DNA from 4 places in the Bradyrhizobium sp. CCGB12 genome. Region 1 is predicted to be linked to each of the others. Evidence: predicted binding sites of a transcription regulator. Region 1 holds the regulator's gene; each other region holds the start of a gene.
What was found. Region 1 encodes LexA, which represses DNA repair genes until DNA is damaged. Its sites were predicted from a motif close to TGTTCNNNNTGTGTTCNG; they were not measured.
Positions count from the first base shown of each region.

Region 1 (4,209 bases):
GCTGGCCAATCTCGGCGCGATGCCGGTGGTTTCGGCGCTGGTGATGCCGGCGGGACTGCTCGGACTGCTGGCGGCGCCCTTTGGCCTCGATGGCGTGTTCTGGTGGTTGATGGGGATCGGCATCGACTGGATGGTCGCGGTCGCACGCTGGGTGGCCTCGCTGCCCGGCGCGGTCGGCCGCATCCCGGCCTTCGGTATCGCGCCGCTGATGGCGGCAAGCCTCGGGATCATCGTGATGGGCTTGTTGCGCACGCCTCTGCGCTGGTCCGGTGCGCTGCTGCTGCTGGCTTCCATCGCCTGGGGGATGTCGGTGCGGCAACCCGATATCCTGATTGCCGGGGACGGCGCGAGCGTCGCCGTGCGTAGCAGGGATGGGCACCTTCATGTGATCCGCGCGAGCAAGGACGGCTTTCTGCTCAAGGAATGGTTGGCCGCCGATGCCGATCCGCGCGATGCCGCGAGTAGCTCGCTCGCCGACAGCGTGTCGTGCGACGAGGCCGGCTGTGTGGCGCCGCTCGCCGACGGGAGGTTGGTCGCGCTGTCCCTGCGCATCGATGCGCTGGCTGATGATTGCAGCCGCGCCGCGCTGGTGGTCACGGCGCGGCCCGCGCCGCCCGATTGCGCGGCGATGGTGATCGATCGGCAGCGTCTCACGAGCCAAGGCGCGCTGGCGTTGACGCAGCGCGGTGACGGTTTTGCGGTTCAGGCGGTGAGGGTGAGAGGCACGAGCCGGCCCTGGCTGCCGGCCGGCGCCGGCGAAGGTGATTTCGGTGGCAGCATTGCGCCGAAGACGGCCGCACCCCGCAACCGGGACGCAACGCCGGCGGAGGCCGACCTGCAGGCCGACGATTGATGACAAATGCGAGGAGTTGGTCTGCGAGGAGTTGGTCCGGGTCCAGACCGCAATTTCGCAACACACGAACCATACCATCTCGCCGGCTACGGCCGGCGATGGCATTTCATCCAAGCCCGACCTGAGCGGCCGGCGACCGCGTATCAGTCGATCGGCAGGCGACGTGTCGTGCTCGGCCGACTGTCGGCGATGATCTGCGGCTTGTGTTCGCGCTCGCTGACCGGCTGGGTCACCGGCAATTGCAGCACGGTTGCGCGCTGGCCTTCGACGAGCTGCGTCACCAGCACGTACTTGCCGTCGGGAAATTCGATCGCGTCATGATGGCGATCGGGAATGTGCGGATCGATCTTGCCGAACTTTCCGACGCGCGAGTTGATGGTGCGCGTCCAGATCCAGCGATTGTCGTAACGGACGTTGTCGGCGAAGGCGAGCTCCGTTCCTGGCAGCAAACAGACGGCCACGGTCGGATCGGCCGCGGAAGCAAATCCGCGCGTCGAGGTGCCGCGGAACGTTGTCGACACGATCGTCTCGCCGACTTCAGCGGGGCGCGATGCAACGGCATGCAGGCTGTAGTCACACATCGGGTGCTCCTCATTCGAAGATAGCGACCCGCGCCTCTTTCTGAGGCACAAGCCTCTATCAGAGTGGAAGCATACAACGCTCTGCTTGGTTGTGGGCGAATCTGCGGCTGGTGTCCGCGAGATGCGATCAAATTATTTTTTCGAATCTATTGGGAACAAAGCCCGCATCAATGCATTTGGCGAGTGCGAGCGACAGCGGCCCGCGGGCGCCGACACATCGTTTGTTTCCTCGATTCCTCGAGGCTGCGGAGCTTGTGAGTGCTTGGCGGCGACACGCTGCGGATGTTGCGCTGCCGAGGGGCCGGACGATCTAAGCTACACCACAAAGACCACCCCGCCGGACCGGACAACCCGTCCGGTCCAATCGGAATCGTTGGTATCGAATGACCGCTGGTCGTCTCAGTACTTGCGGTACAGCCCGATCAGCTTGCCCTGAATCTTCACCCGGTTAGGTGGCAGGATGCGCACCTCGTAGGCGGCGTTGGCGGGCTCGAGCGCGATCGAGGCGCCGCGGCGGCGGAAGCGCTTGAGCGTCGCTTCCTCGTCGTCGATCAGAGCCACCACGATGTCGCCGGTATCGGCGCTCTCGTTGCGCTGGATCAGCGCCATGTCGCCGTCGAGGATGCCGGCCTCGACCATCGAGTCGCCGCGCACTTCGAGCGCGTAATGTTCACCCGAGCCGAGCATGTCGGGCGGTACGCTGATGGTATGGCTGCGGGTCTGCAGCGCTTCGATCGGCGTACCGGCCGCGATGCGGCCCATCACCGGCACCGCAACGGGGCGCTCACCCTCGTCCGCGGGCGGGCTGGAGGTCGCGCGCACCTTGCCAAGGTTGCCCTCGATGACGCTCGGCGTGAAGCCGCGGCGGTTGCCGGCGGCGGCCTGAAGCTCGGGCAGCTTGATCACCTCGATGGCGCGGGCGCGGTTGGGCAGGCGGCGGATGAAGCCGCGCTCCTCGAGCGCGGTGATCAGGCGATGGATGCCCGATTTCGAGCGCAGGTCGAGCGCATCCTTCATCTCGTCGAACGAGGGCGGCACGCCGCTTTCCTTAAGTCGCTCGCTGATGAACCGCAGGAGCTCGTACTGTTTGCGCGTTAACATCTCGACCAAAATCCCCCGGTTGATGTCGTTCGATTCCGAGACGCTGAATTCAGCGATAAGCCGCTACATGCTCGAAACAAATCATGAACGGACACTATATGTTCGATACATGTTCCGCAACTGCTTAATTTACCGTGAACGCGACAAAGTTCGCGGAGCGCGTGTGGTCGACGCGTTCAGACGGGCAGGCGCAACACCTCGCAAGGCGTGCCGGCTTCGGCCTTGGGCGCGAATGGCATGCGCACGAGAAGTGCCTGTGCCGCAGCGAGATTCGCCAGCAGCGAGGAATCTTGATGGTGCACGGGAAGCGCGACAAGCGTGCCGTCGTCGCGCTCTTCCAGACGCGCGCGAAGATAATCCGCGCGCATATCGTTTGCATCCACAGCGCGGCCGAGCACTGCCCGCTCATGGCGGTGGTGAATCACGGATCGGCCTGACAAGGCGCGAATCAGCGGCACCATGAACAGGAAGGCGCACACATAGGATGACACGGGATTGCCAGGCAGGCCGATCACCCGCATCGTCCCCAGCCGCCCGTGCATCATCGGCTTGCCCGGGCGCATCGCAATCTTCCAGAACGCCATCGAGATGCCTTCGTCCCGGAGCGCCTGCTGGACCAGATCGTGGTCGCCGACCGATGCGCCGCCGGTCGTGATCAGGATGTCGGCGCCGCCCTCGCGGGCGCGGCGGATGCCAGCGGTGGTGGCCTCCAGCGTATCGGCGGCAATGCCGAGGTCGATGGTATCGGCACCCTCGCTGCGGGCGAGCGCGTGCAGGGCGTAGCCGTTGGAATAGACGATCTGGCCGTGGCCGGGCGTGGTGCCCGGCATCACCAGTTCGTCGCCGGTGGCGAGGATCGCGACCTTTGGACGGCGGCAGACGGCAAGCTGCGGGTGATTCATGGCGGCGGCGAGCGCGAGATCGCGCTCGGTGAGGCGGGATCCCTTGCGCAGGAGCACATCGCCTTCGGAGAAGTCGACGCCGGCGGGGCGGATGTGCCGACCGGCAATTGCGGCTTCCTTGACCGTGATGCGCTTGCCGTCGGCAACCGTGTCCTCCTGGATCACGACCGCGTCCGCGCCATCGGGGACCACGCCGCCGGTGAAGATCCGTACCGCTTCGCCGCCGCCGACCGCCCCGGCAAACGGCCGGCCCGCCCCAACCTCGCCGATCACCGTCAGCTTGGAATCAATGGTCGCCGCGTCGGCCGCGCGCACGGCATAGCCATCCATCGCCGACATAGCTTCCGGTGGTTGCGTGCGCCGCGCCGCGACGTCGTGCGCGAGCACACGGTGGAAGGCTTCAGCGAGCGCGATCATCTCGTCAGGCAGCGGCTCCGCACCCGCCAGCACCGCGGCAAGCGCGTCAGAAACTGGCATGAGGGCCAAGGGTGAAGACTCCTGCTGGGCATGCTCGGGCAATTGGCGGCAAGAGTTCTAGCCGAGCGCGCGCGCAGAGGCAAAAAGCGCCGAGGCAGGATAATTCATCCAACCTCTTGAAACTTGCATTGTGAGGCGCGGCTCAAATTCGCCGCGGCATGATCCGGAAGGCGAGACAGACCGGTACGAGGATGGCCATGGCGAGAACGAGAAGAACGAGCGCCACGGCCAGCATTGGTCAACTCCGCCTCGGCCCGCCCGGACTGACGTCCGGGGCCTGGGGACCCTGATCCCT
Region 1 is NZ_JANADO010000001.1:2,446,206-2,450,414, forward strand. Features, by position in the region: gene NLM27_RS11750 (ComEC/Rec2 family competence protein) at 1-853, shown strand, start outside; gene NLM27_RS11755 (hypothetical protein) at 997-1,434, opposite strand; gene lexA (transcriptional repressor LexA) at 1,834-2,535, opposite strand; gene glp (gephyrin-like molybdotransferase Glp) at 2,712-3,923, opposite strand; gene NLM27_RS11770 (hypothetical protein) at 4,153-4,209, opposite strand, start outside.

Region 2 (4,209 bases), 5.9 Mb from region 1:
CATCGATCTGTCGACCAGCCAGTTCGCAATTACGGGCGTGTCAAACGGCTATAGCGCCAGCGTTGTCCGCGCAGGCGTGAACTATCGTTTCTGATAGCTGAAGAAGAAAATACCGGACCAACCTCCCGGCCGCTCGCGGCCGGGATTTTTTTTCGGCAGGCTAAGAGACGATCACCAGATTGACCGCTTTCGGTCCCTTGCCCTTCTTGTCCGGCTCGACTTCGAAAGTAATGCGCTGTCCTTCGGCAAGGTCCTTCAGTCCCGCCCGCTCCACAGCAGTAATGTGCACGAAGACGTCACGACCACCGTCGTCCGGCTTGATGAAACCGTAGCCGCGCTCGCCGTTGAAAAACTTGACCGTTCCCGTCATGGCCATCGGGAAACTCCCCCTCATTGCTCCTCCGCCGCGACGCAGACTCACGTCACGACATGACCGGGCCTTACGAAGCCCGGGAGCTGGCCATCCTTGGGCGGACCTCATCGGTCCGGCCGGATCTTTCTTAGGCCTTCACTCCGCCGCAACCATTCGCGGAAGCGGAACGTAAAGCCAGTCACGCAAACAGCATAATACGGTTCTTTGCAGATTGACTACCGCTCCTGCATCTTTTTCCCAAGAATGCCGGAGTGTTACGGCCTCGGCACCTCCAATCGGAATCTGGCAGCGCCGCCCTGACCGAGCGGCATTTCCAGCTCGGGCAGAATCGTCTTGAGCTCGCCGTGCAGCGTGTAGGGCGGATTGACGATCAGAAGACCCGTGGAGGTGAGCGCTGCGCCATCGAGCTGCGGTGCGACGCTGAATTCGAGGCGCAGGCATTTTCCGGGCGGCTTTGCTGCGGCTGCGAGCCGCGCCACCGTTTGCGCCAGCGCTTCGGTGGCGCGCCGGTTCTTGGCGGGATACCAGATTACGTAGATACCGGTCGGCCATTTCGCGAAGGCCGCCGAGAAGGCCTCGCCGAGCCGCTCGAACTCGTCCTTGGCCTCGAAGGGCGGGTCGATCAGCACGAGGCCGCGACGCTCCTTCGGCGGCACGAAGGCCGGCAGCGCCATCCAGCCATCGAGATCGACCACGCGCGCCTGTTCGTCGCGGCGCAGCACATCGATCAGCGCCTTGCGGGCCTTCGGCTCGAGCTCGCAGGCAACGAGGCGGTCCTGCGGCCTGAGCAGGCCGCGCGCGATCAGCGGCGAGCCCGGATAGGCCTTGAGCTCGCCCTTCGGATTGAAGGCGCGGACGATGTCGAGATAGGGCTTCGTCAGCGCTGCGGTCTCGTTCGACAGGCGTGCCTGCATCAGTCGTGCAATGCCGGTCAGCCACTCGCCGCTGCGGCGCGCCTCGTCGCCGTCGAGGTCGTAGAGGCCGGCGCCGGCATGGGTGTCGATGACGCGGAAGGCCGCCGGCTTGTCTTGCAAGTAGGTGAGGATGCGCGCCAGCACGATGTGCTTGATGACATCGGCGAAGCTGCCGGCGTGGAAGGCGTGGCGGTAGTTCATGGCGGAGAGTTACGACATCGCGCGATGAAAGTAACTCCCGTCATTCCGGGGCGGTGCGCAGCACCGAGCCCGGAATCCATTTCTGCACCGGCCAAGCGGGTCGATGGATTCCGGGTTCGCGCTTCGCGCGTCCCGGAATGACGATCAGAGAAGTCGGCCTCAACCACCCCTGATCGGCGGCATCGTCACCTGGTCGCGACGGCAGGCGCGGCGCTCGAGCTCGTCGCAAGCGCGGAATTGCAGGTCCTTGCGGAGGCAGATGCGGACCTCGGAGAGCCGTGTCCGGTTGCAGGTGACCGAGACGGCTGCATTGCTGAGGCCGGGATTGGCCCTGATGAAGGCTTCCTCGACCTCCGCCGGCGCCACGGTCTTGGCCTGTGACAAATCGAGATATTCGGCCGGGATCTTGATCGCGGCGCGCGCCTTGCGGATCGCCTCGAAATAGCCGCGGCTCTCGAGCCCCGAGCAGGTGCCGTGCTTGTCCCATTCGTTGAAGATCAGGCCCGGCGCCGGCATCAGGTCGAGCATCGAAGAGACGATGCTGCGGTTCAGCCGCGGTGCCGGCCGCTGACAATATTCGGGGAAGCCGTTTTCATATTGCGGCCACAGCCCATGCACCACGAAGGCGTAGGGTCGTCCGCTGCATTGTATCTGTGAGCGGCCGCCGCGCTCGGCGGCTTCCTCGCAGAAGGAGGGCGACCATGACAGCGACAGCACATAGAAATCGAACTCGCCCGGCGCGTTCTGCCGCTTGTCCTGGGCCCTCGCGTCACCGGCGAACGAGGCCAGGCCCGCGGCAACGATCAGGGAAAAAGTCAGCGAGATCACCAGGCGGGAGAATGAATGCAATCTGGAATAAAACATGGCGACGCCCCTCAACTAGACTGTGCAGGGAAGCCTAGCAGGCGATAAGAACATTTCAAGAACAAAATTCGGGCGGCCCGTCGTTGATGGCCGGACCAACCCGAATCAGGGCTTTTCAGATCAGGGCTTGGCGGCGCGGCAGGCCGGATTGTAGGCCCAGTTGCGGTCGACCCCGACGACACACCATTCGACGCCATTGCCATAACCGGCAAAGCCGCCATCCTCGATGATCGAGAAATGCACCTTGCGCACCTTGCCGTCGTTGAGCATGGCATCGCCGGTGCAGTAGCGGCGCGGAATGTTGTCGGACTGCCAGGGACGGAATGCGACCTCGCGAACGGCGGAGAAGCCCGTGATCTTCAGCGAGGAATTCCAGAACGAGCTTTCCTTTTCCCAGAACTGGGTGGCGATCGTCGGCAGCGCCTTGTCGCAATCGGCCACGGCGCCGTCATAGCGCGGCCCGCTCAGCCAGAAATTCAGCTCTAGCGGATTGGCGGCCCTGGCCTCACCGAGCGACAGCGCCCCGAACATGAGGCCGAGCACGGCGGCAAAGCGGAGCGATTTCAGGGAGGGGGCGCGCATGGTCAATCCGGACAGCTGGGTCTTGCGAAGGTTGGACGGTGCCGCGAAGGCCGAGGGAGGTCAAGTGCAGCGCGGCAACACTTCGCCAGGAGTTGACCGCAACGTCGTCGCCGACCGGGTTCAGTTCTTTTCACGGCGATCCCGGCACCGTAAACTGGGGCCAACCAATTGGAGTGACGGGTATGCGAATCATTGCGGCCGCGGGTCTTCTCGCCAGCCTGGTTGTCTCGGGTATGGTGGCGAGCCAGTCGGCGCGCGCCGATATCCTTCCGGTGCCGCCTTTCAAGGGCAACGACACCGGCGGCATCATCGCCTATTCGATGGCGACCCAGGTCGATGCGCGTCAGGTCGCGGTCGATCACTGCGCGCGTTACGGCAAGGTCGTTAAATTCCTCGCGGTGCAGGCCTATGAGGGCGGCTACATCTCGTTCTCCTGCCGCTGGGTGCCCTATGGCGCCGCCGAGCAGCCGATCCGCACGCTGTACTGAGCTGACGTAACGCCGCAATCTCTCAGCCGGGAGCCTCCCCTATGACGCGCAAACTTGCTTTGCTCGGCTCGGTCGCTTGTCTCGTGTTGTCGGCAGGCAGCGCCCGCGCCGACGAGTTGCCGGTGCGCAAGGCCGGCCTTTGGGAAATGAAGCTGGTCACGACCGGCTCGCCCGTGCCTGAGATGACCATGCAGCACTGCACCGACGAGACCGTCGACAAGGAGATGAGCAACAACGTCTCCCCGATGGCCAAGCAGATCTGCGCCAAGCAGGAGATCAAGAAGACCGCGACGGGCTATGTCAGCGACTCCGAATGCAACGTCGCCGGCGTGAGCACAAGCTCGCATGCCGAGATATCAGGCGATTTCAACTCGGCCTACACGGTGAAGACCTCCTCGCATGCGCAAGGCGGCGTCGCCGGCACGGCCGGCCGCGATACCAGCATGACGCTGCAAGCCAAGTGGCTCGGCGCCTGCAAGGCGGACCAGAAGCCCGGCGACATCGTGATGCCCGGCGGCTTCAAGATGAATGTGCGCGACATGGACAAGCTGAAGGCGCTGTTGCCGAAGTAGGGCTACGGCAGCTACACCGGAATCCGCACACTGGCCCTCAAGCCCCCCATCGGGCTGTCGCCGAGCGTGATGTCGCCGCCGTGCGAGCGGGCGATGTCGCGGGCGATCGCAAGGCCAAGGCCGGTACCGCCTTCGTCCTGGTTGCGGGCGTTGTCCAGCCGCAGGAACGGCTTGAACACCTCTTCGCGCAAATGCGCGGGAATGCCGGGGCCGTC
Region 2 is NZ_JANADO010000001.1:8,369,833-8,374,041, forward strand. Features, by position in the region: gene NLM27_RS38440 (outer membrane protein) at 1-94, shown strand, start outside; gene NLM27_RS38445 (cold-shock protein) at 161-376, opposite strand; gene NLM27_RS38450 (23S rRNA (adenine(2030)-N(6))-methyltransferase RlmJ) at 628-1,488, opposite strand; gene NLM27_RS38455 (ribonuclease T2) at 1,648-2,352, opposite strand; gene NLM27_RS38460 (hypothetical protein) at 2,473-2,934, opposite strand; gene NLM27_RS38465 (hypothetical protein) at 3,117-3,422, shown strand; gene NLM27_RS38470 (DUF3617 family protein) at 3,464-3,994, shown strand; gene NLM27_RS38475 (ATP-binding protein) at 4,006-4,209, opposite strand, start outside.
Region 2: a site for LexA is predicted at 2,399-2,416, ahead of NLM27_RS38455 (ribonuclease T2). Genes of this name have one in related genera too.

Region 3 (4,209 bases), 3.8 Mb from region 1:
TCTGCCGCGCGATCTGGGCGATCAGATTGACGACGTTGCCGATGGCGGCGGAGGATTCGCGCAAGCGATCGACGTTGGCGCGGGCTTCCTGCGCCGCGGCGCTGGCCTCGTCGGCGAGCTTGCCGGCTTCGCGGACCTGCGCCCCGATGCCTTGGGCGGACTGGGTGAACTTGTCGGCGGCATGGGCGAAGGTTGAGGTGGTCGATTGCGCGGCATTGGTGCGGCCGGTCAGGGCGTCGGTGCGGTCGCGAATGGCAGCAAGGGTTGCGGCGGTCGCCTCGGCGCCGCCGGCCACGGAATTGGCGGCGCGCTCGAGCTGGCGAATCATCGCGCCCAGCTCGAGTTCCAGCAATTCCAGGATTTCCCTGGCGGAATCGCCTTCGGCGGCCGGGGCGGGCTCGGAATTGGCCACCGGCTGCGTCGCCTGCGGAGCTTCCGCGGGCGAAGCCATGTCAGGTAGACGCTTCCGAAATAGTCCGAACGCCATCACGTCTCTCTTGTCGTGGAACGCGCGGACGCTATTTTCGCAGGCCGGAATGAAATCAGGGTTAACGATGCCCGACCTCTAGGCAGGCGTCCTCAGGGTGGCTACCTCTACGGTGCTACCTTAAAGCGCCAGAGCCCCTTTGATTCCGGTGGGTTGGCGGCTTATAAGGCCGCGCTTCCCACCCCATCGGCGGACGATTCCAAAGACCATTCAAGAGACCACGCATGGCCGGACATTCCCAATTCAAGAACATCATGCACCGCAAGGGGCGGCAGGATGCGCAGAAGTCGAAGCTGTTCGGCAAGCTGGCGCGGGAAATCACCGTCGCGGCCAAGCTCGGCACGCCTGACCCCGCCATGAACCCGCGCCTGCGCGCCGCCGTGATCGCCGCGCGCCAGGAGAACATGCCGAAGGACAATATCGAGCGCGCCATCAAGAAGGCGCTCGGCAGCGACGGCGAGAACTATGACGAGATCCGCTACGAGGGTTACGGCCCCGGTGGCGTCGCCGTCATCGTCGAGGCGCTGACCGACAACCGTAACCGTGCCGCCTCGGACATCCGCTCGTTCTTCACCAAGTCCGGCGGAAATCTCGGCGAAACCGGCTCGGTGTCCTTCATGTTCGACCGCACCGGCATCATCGAATACGACCGCAGCGTCGCCTCCGACGATGCGGTGCTGGATGCCGCGATCGAGGCCGGCGCCGACGACGTCGTGTCCGGCGAAGGCAGCCACGAGATCTACGCCTCGACCGAAGGCTATCGCGACGTCGCCAAGGCGCTGGAAGCCAAGTTTGGCGAGCCACGCAAGGCCGCGCTGATCTGGAAGCCGCAGAACACCGTCGCGGTGGACGACGAGACCGGCGAGAAGCTGCTCAAGTTGATGGACCTGCTCAACGAGCACGACGACGTCCAGAACGTCTATGCCAATTTCGAGGTGTCCGACGCGCTGGTCGCGAAGATGAGCGGGTAGGGCCGCTCGGACGGTGTGCTCCCTCGCCCCGCTCTTGCGGGGAGAGGGTTGGGGTGAGGGGCTGTTTCCGCGGGCGCGGTGACAGACGGACTCGCGGAGAGTCCCCCTCACCCGGAAGCCGCGCTTTGCGCGCATTCCGGCCTCTCCCCGCAGGCGGGGAGAGGCGAAGAGCACTTCCCCTGTTACTTCCGTTCTGTTTCTGTTTCCCTCTGTCCGGCCAGCCGCTATCACTGGCCCATGACTGCGCTTCCGATTCGTGGCCCCGTTCGCATCATCGGCATCGACCCCGGCCTGCGCCGTACCGGCTGGGGCGTGATCGAGGCCGAGGGCAATCGTTTGATCTATGTCGCCTGCGGCTCGGTGGAACCGCCGGACGATCTGCCGCTGGCGAGCCGGCTGCTCGCGATCCATGAGGGGCTCGCGTCCGTCCTCTCCAGCCACCAGCCGATGGAAGCTGCGGTCGAGCAGACGTTTGTGAACAAGGATGGCGTCGCGACGCTGAAGCTCGGCCAGGCCCGCGGCGTCGCCATGCTGGCGCCCGCAATGTTCGGCATCTCTGTCGCCGAATACGCGCCGAACCAGGTCAAGAAGACCGTGGTCGGTGCCGGTCACGCCGACAAGCAACAGATTGCGATGATGCTGAAGATATTGCTGCCCAAGGCCGAGCCGCCGTCAGCCGATGCCGCCGACGCGCTCGCCATCGCCATCACCCACGCCCATCACCGTCAGAGCGCCGCGCTCAGACTGAAGGTGGTGGGACTATGAGCTTACGCCGCGTATCACTGCCGTCATGCCCGGCCTTGTGCCGGGCATCCACGTTCTTTCTTGCTGATCGCGAAGTCGTGGATGGCCGGGACAAGCCCGGCCATGACGAAAGAGAAGTGCCTGCCGCGACCGAGGTCTCGAGATGATCGGCAAGCTCAAGGGCCTGATCGATTCCTACGGCGAGGATTTCGTCATCCTCGACGTCGGCGGCGTCGGCTACCAGGTGCATTGCTCCTCGCGCACCTTGCAGCATCTGCCGTCGCCCGGTGAAGCCGCCGTGCTGTCGATCGAGACCTATGTCCGCGAGGACCAGATCAAGCTGTTCGGCTTCCGCACCGATCAGGAGCGCGAATGGTTTCGACTGCTCCAGACCGTGCAGGGCGTCGGAGCCAAGGTCGCGCTCGCCGTGCTCGGCACGCTGTCGCCGGCCGATCTCGCCAACGCCATCGCGCTGCGCGACAAGGCCGCGGTAGCGCGCACGCCCGGCGTCGGCCCCAAGGTCGCCGAACGCATCGTCACCGAGCTGAAGGACAAGGCGCCGGCCTTCGCCAATGTCGACCCGGCCGTCGTGCACCTCGCCGGCGCCGTCGACGACCAGCGCGCGCCGCGGCCCGTCGCGGATGCGATCTCCGCGCTGGTCAATCTCGGCTACGGCCAGCCGCAGGCCGCCGCGGCGATCGCATCGGCCTCGCGCAGCGCGGGTGAAGGCGCCGAGACGGCGCAGCTCATTCGGCTCGGCTTGAAGGAGCTCGCGAAGTGAAGGCGTCAATGATCAATCTCGTAGGGTGGGCAAAGCGGAGCGTGCCCACCATCTGTAGAGCGAGCGGTAGCATGGTGGGCACGGCGCGAAGAGCGCCTTTGCCCACCCTACGATCTGAGGGAGTTCGCTGAGTGAGCGATCCCAAGGCCAACCGCATGGTGTCGCCCGAGCGCCGCAGCGACGATGTCGGCGACACCGCGCTGCGTCCGCAATCGCTGTCCGATTTCGTCGGCCAGGCGCAGGCGCGCAAGAACCTCTCGATCTTCATCGAGGCGGCGCGCAAGCGCGGCGAGGCGCTGGATCATGTACTGTTCGTCGGCCCGCCCGGCCTCGGCAAGACCACGCTGGCGCAGATCGTGGCCAAGGAGCTCGGCGTCGGTTTTCGCGCCACGTCTGGTCCAGTCATCGCCAAGGCCGGCGATCTCGCTGCGCTGCTGACCAATCTCGAAGAGCGCGACGTGCTTTTCATCGACGAGATCCATCGCCTCAGCCCGGCGGTGGAAGAGGTGCTCTATCCCGCGATGGAGGATTTTCAGCTCGACCTCATCATCGGCGAGGGCCCGGCGGCGCGGTCAGTGAAGATCGAGCTGTCGAAATTCACGCTGGTCGGCGCCACCACGCGCGCAGGCCTGCTCACCAATCCCCTGCGCGACCGCTTCGGCATTCCGGTCCGGCTGAATTTCTACACGATCGAGGAATTGGAGAGCATCGTCAGCCGCGGCGCGCGCGTGCTCAATGTCGGCATGAGCGCTGACGGCGCCAACGAGATCGCGCGTCGCGCCCGCGGCACGCCGCGCATCGCCGGCCGCCTGCTGCGCCGTGTCCGGGATTTCGCATCGGCGGCCGATGCCGACAAGATCGACCGCAAGATCGCCGACCACGCGCTGAGCGCGCTCGAGGTCGACGCCGCAGGTCTCGACGCCATGGACCGCCGCTACCTCACGACCATTGCGCTCAACTATGGCGGCGGCCCGGTCGGCGTCGAGACCATGGCAGCTGCCTTGTCAGAGCCGCGCGATGCGATCGAAGACATCATAGAGCCCTATCTGATCCAGTGCGGCTATCTCCAGCGCACCCCGCGCGGCCGCCTGCTGACGTCGCACGCCTTCCGCCATCTCGGCATCGCCGAGCCTTCGCGCGATGCGGCGGCACAGTTCGGCCTGTTCGGTACCGACGAGGCCGAGGACGACTGACTGCCGCAACCGGTGAACCCAGCGGTTCAATCC
Region 3 is NZ_JANADO010000001.1:6,241,538-6,245,746, reverse strand. Features, by position in the region: gene NLM27_RS28600 (methyl-accepting chemotaxis protein) at 1-487, opposite strand, end outside; gene NLM27_RS28595 (YebC/PmpR family DNA-binding transcriptional regulator) at 712-1,458, shown strand; gene ruvC (crossover junction endodeoxyribonuclease RuvC) at 1,696-2,223, shown strand; gene ruvA (Holliday junction branch migration protein RuvA) at 2,366-2,983, shown strand; gene ruvB (Holliday junction branch migration DNA helicase RuvB) at 3,139-4,176, shown strand.
Region 3: a site for LexA is predicted at 1,648-1,665, ahead of ruvC (crossover junction endodeoxyribonuclease RuvC). Genes of this name have one in related genera too.

Region 4 (4,209 bases), 120 kb from region 1:
GCCGACGAAGATCGTCAGCATGTCCTTCAGGTTCATCGTCAGCGGGCGGCCGCTGTCGAGCGCAACGGCGTTGACGCCGAAGCTCGTCTGCAGCGGCGTGAACTTGTAGAGCTGGTTCAGCACCACGTCGGGCACGGCATCGCGCTTGAGTTCGACGACGACGCGGTAGCCGTCGCGATCGGATTCGTCGCGCAGATCCGAGATGCCCTCGATCTTCTTTTCCTTGTAGAGCTCGGCGATGCGCTCGACCATCGTCGCCTTGTTCACCTGATACGGGATCTCGGTGATGACGATCGCCTCGCGCTCCTTGCGGATCGTCTCGAACTCGACCTTGCCGCGCATTACGATGGAACCGCGGCCGAGATGGTAGGCACTGCGGATGCCCTGACGGCCCAGGATGATGCCGCCGGTCGGGAAATCCGGGCCCGGGATGATGTTGTTGAGCTCGTCAATCGTCAGCGACGGATTGTCGACCAGCGCCAGACAAGCGTCGATCACCTCGCCGAGATTGTGCGGCGGGATGTTGGTGGCCATGCCGACAGCGATGCCGCCGGCGCCATTGACCAGCAAATTCGGGAACCGCGCCGGCAGGACCACCGGCTCCTTGGTCGAGCCGTCATAGTTGTCCTGGAAGTCGACCGTCTCGTTGTCGATGTCGTCGAGCAGCTTGAGCGCGATCTTGGTCAGGCGGGATTCGGTGTAGCGCATCGCCGCCGGCGGATCGCCGTCGACCGAGCCGAAATTGCCCTGCCCGTCCACCAGCAGTTCACGCATCGAAAACGGCTGCGCCATGCGCACCAGCGCGTCATAAATCGCCTGGTCGCCATGCGGATGGTATTGGCCCATGACGTCGCCGACGATGCCGGCAGACTTCTTGTGCTTCTTGTCGGGCGTGTAGCCTTCCTCGTTCATCGAGAACAGGATGCGGCGATGCACCGGCTTCAGACCGTCGCGTGCATCGGGCAGCGCGCGCGACACGATCACGCTCATGGCGTAATCGAGGTAGGACTTCTTCATCTCCTCGTAGATCGAAACGGGGCGAATGTCCGAGGGTTGCGCCGGCTGGTCGCCGGGCTTGTTGTCGTCGTCAGCCAAGGGGAAATCCGGTGAGGTTTTATCTGGGAATCATATAGCGCATCGGGTCTCCGATAACCACCCTTGCGAGGGGTTCGGGAAGCGCTTTTTCTGCTTATTTTTCCAACGACTTACGGGCTCGGACGCGACACTCCCGAGAGCCCCGGAAACGGCCTCGCGAAACTCGCTTTTGCCCCCTCGAGAACCGTCCCCGGCGACGTTTCCGTCGACCACTCGCCGTTCGCGGGATCCGCGGAGCGCCAGCGCCCCGACAGCAGGCCGAGCTGAATTCGAGTCACACATGAAACGGGCCCGGAAAATCCGAGCCCGCCCCGTCGATTAATTAGAATGGCTGATACCGCGCGCCAAGCGCTGGCTGATCGCCCGCCGCGGCTTCACGTGCAGTCCGCGTCCTCAGAACGGGATGTCGTCGTCCATGTCGTTGTTGCGGCCACCGCCGCCAGCGGCAACGGGACGGCGCGGCGCGCTGCTGACGGGACCGGAGGAGCCGAAATCGCCGCCCGGCTCCTCGCCGAAGCTGCCGCCTCCGCCGCCGCCGCGGCCGTCGAGCATCGTCAGCGTCGAGTTGAAGCCTTGGAGCACAACCTCGGTGGAGTACTTCTCGACGCCGCTCTGGTCAGTCCATTTGCGGGTCTGGAGCGCGCCCTCGATGTAAACCTTCGCGCCCTTCTTCAGGTACTGCTCGGCGACCTTGCAGAGCCCCTCGTTGAAGATCACGACGCGATGCCACTCGGTCTTTTCCTTGCGCTCGCCGCTGTTCTTGTCGCGCCAGGTCTCCGAGGTGGCGATGCTCAAATTCGCGATCGGCCGCCCGTCCTGCGTGCGACGGATTTCGGGATCCTTGCCGAGATTTCCAACCAGAATGACCTTGTTGACGCTTCCCGCCATCGCCGCTCTCCACTCCAAATGCCGCTGAATTCCAGAAGGCCGGGCCCGCTCCGCGCGACGCCCTGCAACCTGTGTTGAGGCGACCCTATACGCTCGCCACAGACTTGCGGGCGTCGATCAACCCGCTGCTCCTCAGGTTATCCCCACATATAGCACCGACCACCAGTTTGTTCCAGATTTGTTCCGTCGCTGCGACACGGCAAAATTGGAGACTAGAACTGCCTGATGCGACGACGAAGCGCGCACCTCGGATGGAACTTTTTTCCGGTTCCCACGAAAGGGAAAAACCACTTAACATTCATCAAGTTGCGACCGCTTCCGAAGGCTTGCCAGTGTGGTATTTCGGAGACGGACTTCCCCACTTCCCTAAGCTACGGTTGAGTCGGACTTAGTTCATATGGGCGTCGCGCCTGATCAACCGCTTCGGGACACGAAGCGGACGAAACTGGGGAGACTGACTGCAATGAATAAGATTCTGTTTGGTGCAATCGGCATAGTGGCAATGGGCCTGTCGGCCCCCGCAAGCGCGGCGGATATGGCGGCGCGTCCTTACACGAAGGCTCCACCGCCGATGGTCGCCACCATCTACGACTGGAGCGGCTTCTACATCGGCATCAACGGTGGCTGGGGTACGAGCCGCAATTGCTGGGACTTCGTGACGCCGGTCACCGGCACGCTGGTCGACGACGGCTGCCATGACGCATCGGGCGGCACGGTCGGTGGTCAGGTCGGCTACCGCTGGCAGTCCAGCAATTGGGTGTTTGGCGTGGAAGGCCAAGGCAACTGGGCTGACTTCAGCGGAAACAACATCAGCCCGACTGCTCTAGGTCAGCAGAACCGTTCGCGGATCGATGCGTTCGGCCTGATTACCGGCCAGATCGGCTATGCCTGGAATAACGTTTTGTTCTACGTGAAGGGTGGCGCCGCCGTCGTGGACAGCAGTTACGACCTCCTCGTCGCGCCAGGGTTCGTGGGTGCAGGCACTGTCTTCGGTTCGGCCAACGGAACCCGCTGGGGCGGAACGGTCGGCGCGGGTGTCGAATTTGGCTTCGCCCCGAACTGGTCGGTGGGCGTCGAGTACAATCACATCTTCCTCGGCGATCGTAACGTCGACTTCAACTTCGCCGGCGCCTTCGTTCAGACCGAACGCGTCAGCCAGGACGTTGATATGGCTCTCGTCCGCGTGAACTACCGTTGGGGCGGCCCCTCGATCGCCAGGTACTGATCGCAAGCAACGTTTCTTCTGACCGAAGACGAAAGGCCGGCCTCGCGCCGGCCTTTTTGCTGCTGCATGGCCCCGGAAACAATAAGTCAATAACCATTACGTTTTGTCACTGTTGTGGCTTTTTGGAGACACAACTTGCGGCTTTGTTGGTGTAAGCACGACGCCAGTTGGACCACAGCGTCCGCTGCCCTTCCAACGCACGGAAGGCAACAACAGAAACTGGGACTGGGATTAGGTTGAATATGAAGAAGGTTTTGTTGGCTTCGGCCTGTTTGTTCGCACTCGCCGCTCCGGCCTCGGCCGCTGACCTTGCGGCGCGCCCCTACACCAAGGCTCCGGTGGCCGTTGCCTCGGTCTACAACTGGACCGGCTTCTATCTCGGTATCGTCGGTGGCGGCGCCTGGGAAAACGCTTCCGGCGACCCGAAGATGAAGGGCGGCTTTGTCGGCGGCACCGCCGGCTACAATTGGCAGACCGGCAACGTCGTGTTCGGCATCGAGGCCGATGGCGCCTGGGCTGACGTGAGCGCCTCGGCGACCGCGCTCGGCATCACCGTGTCCTCCAAGACCGACGCGCTCGGCACCGTGCGTGGCCGTATCGGCTGGGCCGTCAACAACGTCCTGTTCTACGGCACCGGCGGCTACGCCTGGATCGACAACAAGCTCAGCGTCAGCGCGCTCGGCGTGACCGTCTCCGACAGCAAGTTCCACTCCGGCTGGACTGTCGGTGCAGGCGTCGAGGCGTTCTTCGCGCCGCAGTGGTCGGTCAAGGGCGAGTACCTCTATCGCAGCCTCGGCGGCGAAACCTACTTCTCCGGTCTCGGCGCTCCGGTGAACACCGGCACGCTCAACTTCCACACCGTGCAGGTCGGCGTGAACTATCACTTCGGCGGCCCGATCGTCGCCAAGTACTGATCTGAAGTACTGATCTGAAGTACTGATCGCTACCGACGTCACATCGTCACGAAAGGCCGGCCTCGCGCCGGCCTTTTTATTTGTTGG
Region 4 is NZ_JANADO010000001.1:2,565,442-2,569,650, reverse strand. Features, by position in the region: gene gyrA (DNA gyrase subunit A) at 1-1,095, opposite strand, end outside; gene NLM27_RS12330 (single-stranded DNA-binding protein) at 1,489-1,983, opposite strand; gene NLM27_RS12325 (outer membrane protein) at 2,447-3,208, shown strand; gene NLM27_RS12320 (outer membrane protein) at 3,451-4,122, shown strand.
Region 4: a site for LexA is predicted at 2,152-2,169, ahead of NLM27_RS12330 (single-stranded DNA-binding protein). Genes of this name have one in related genera too.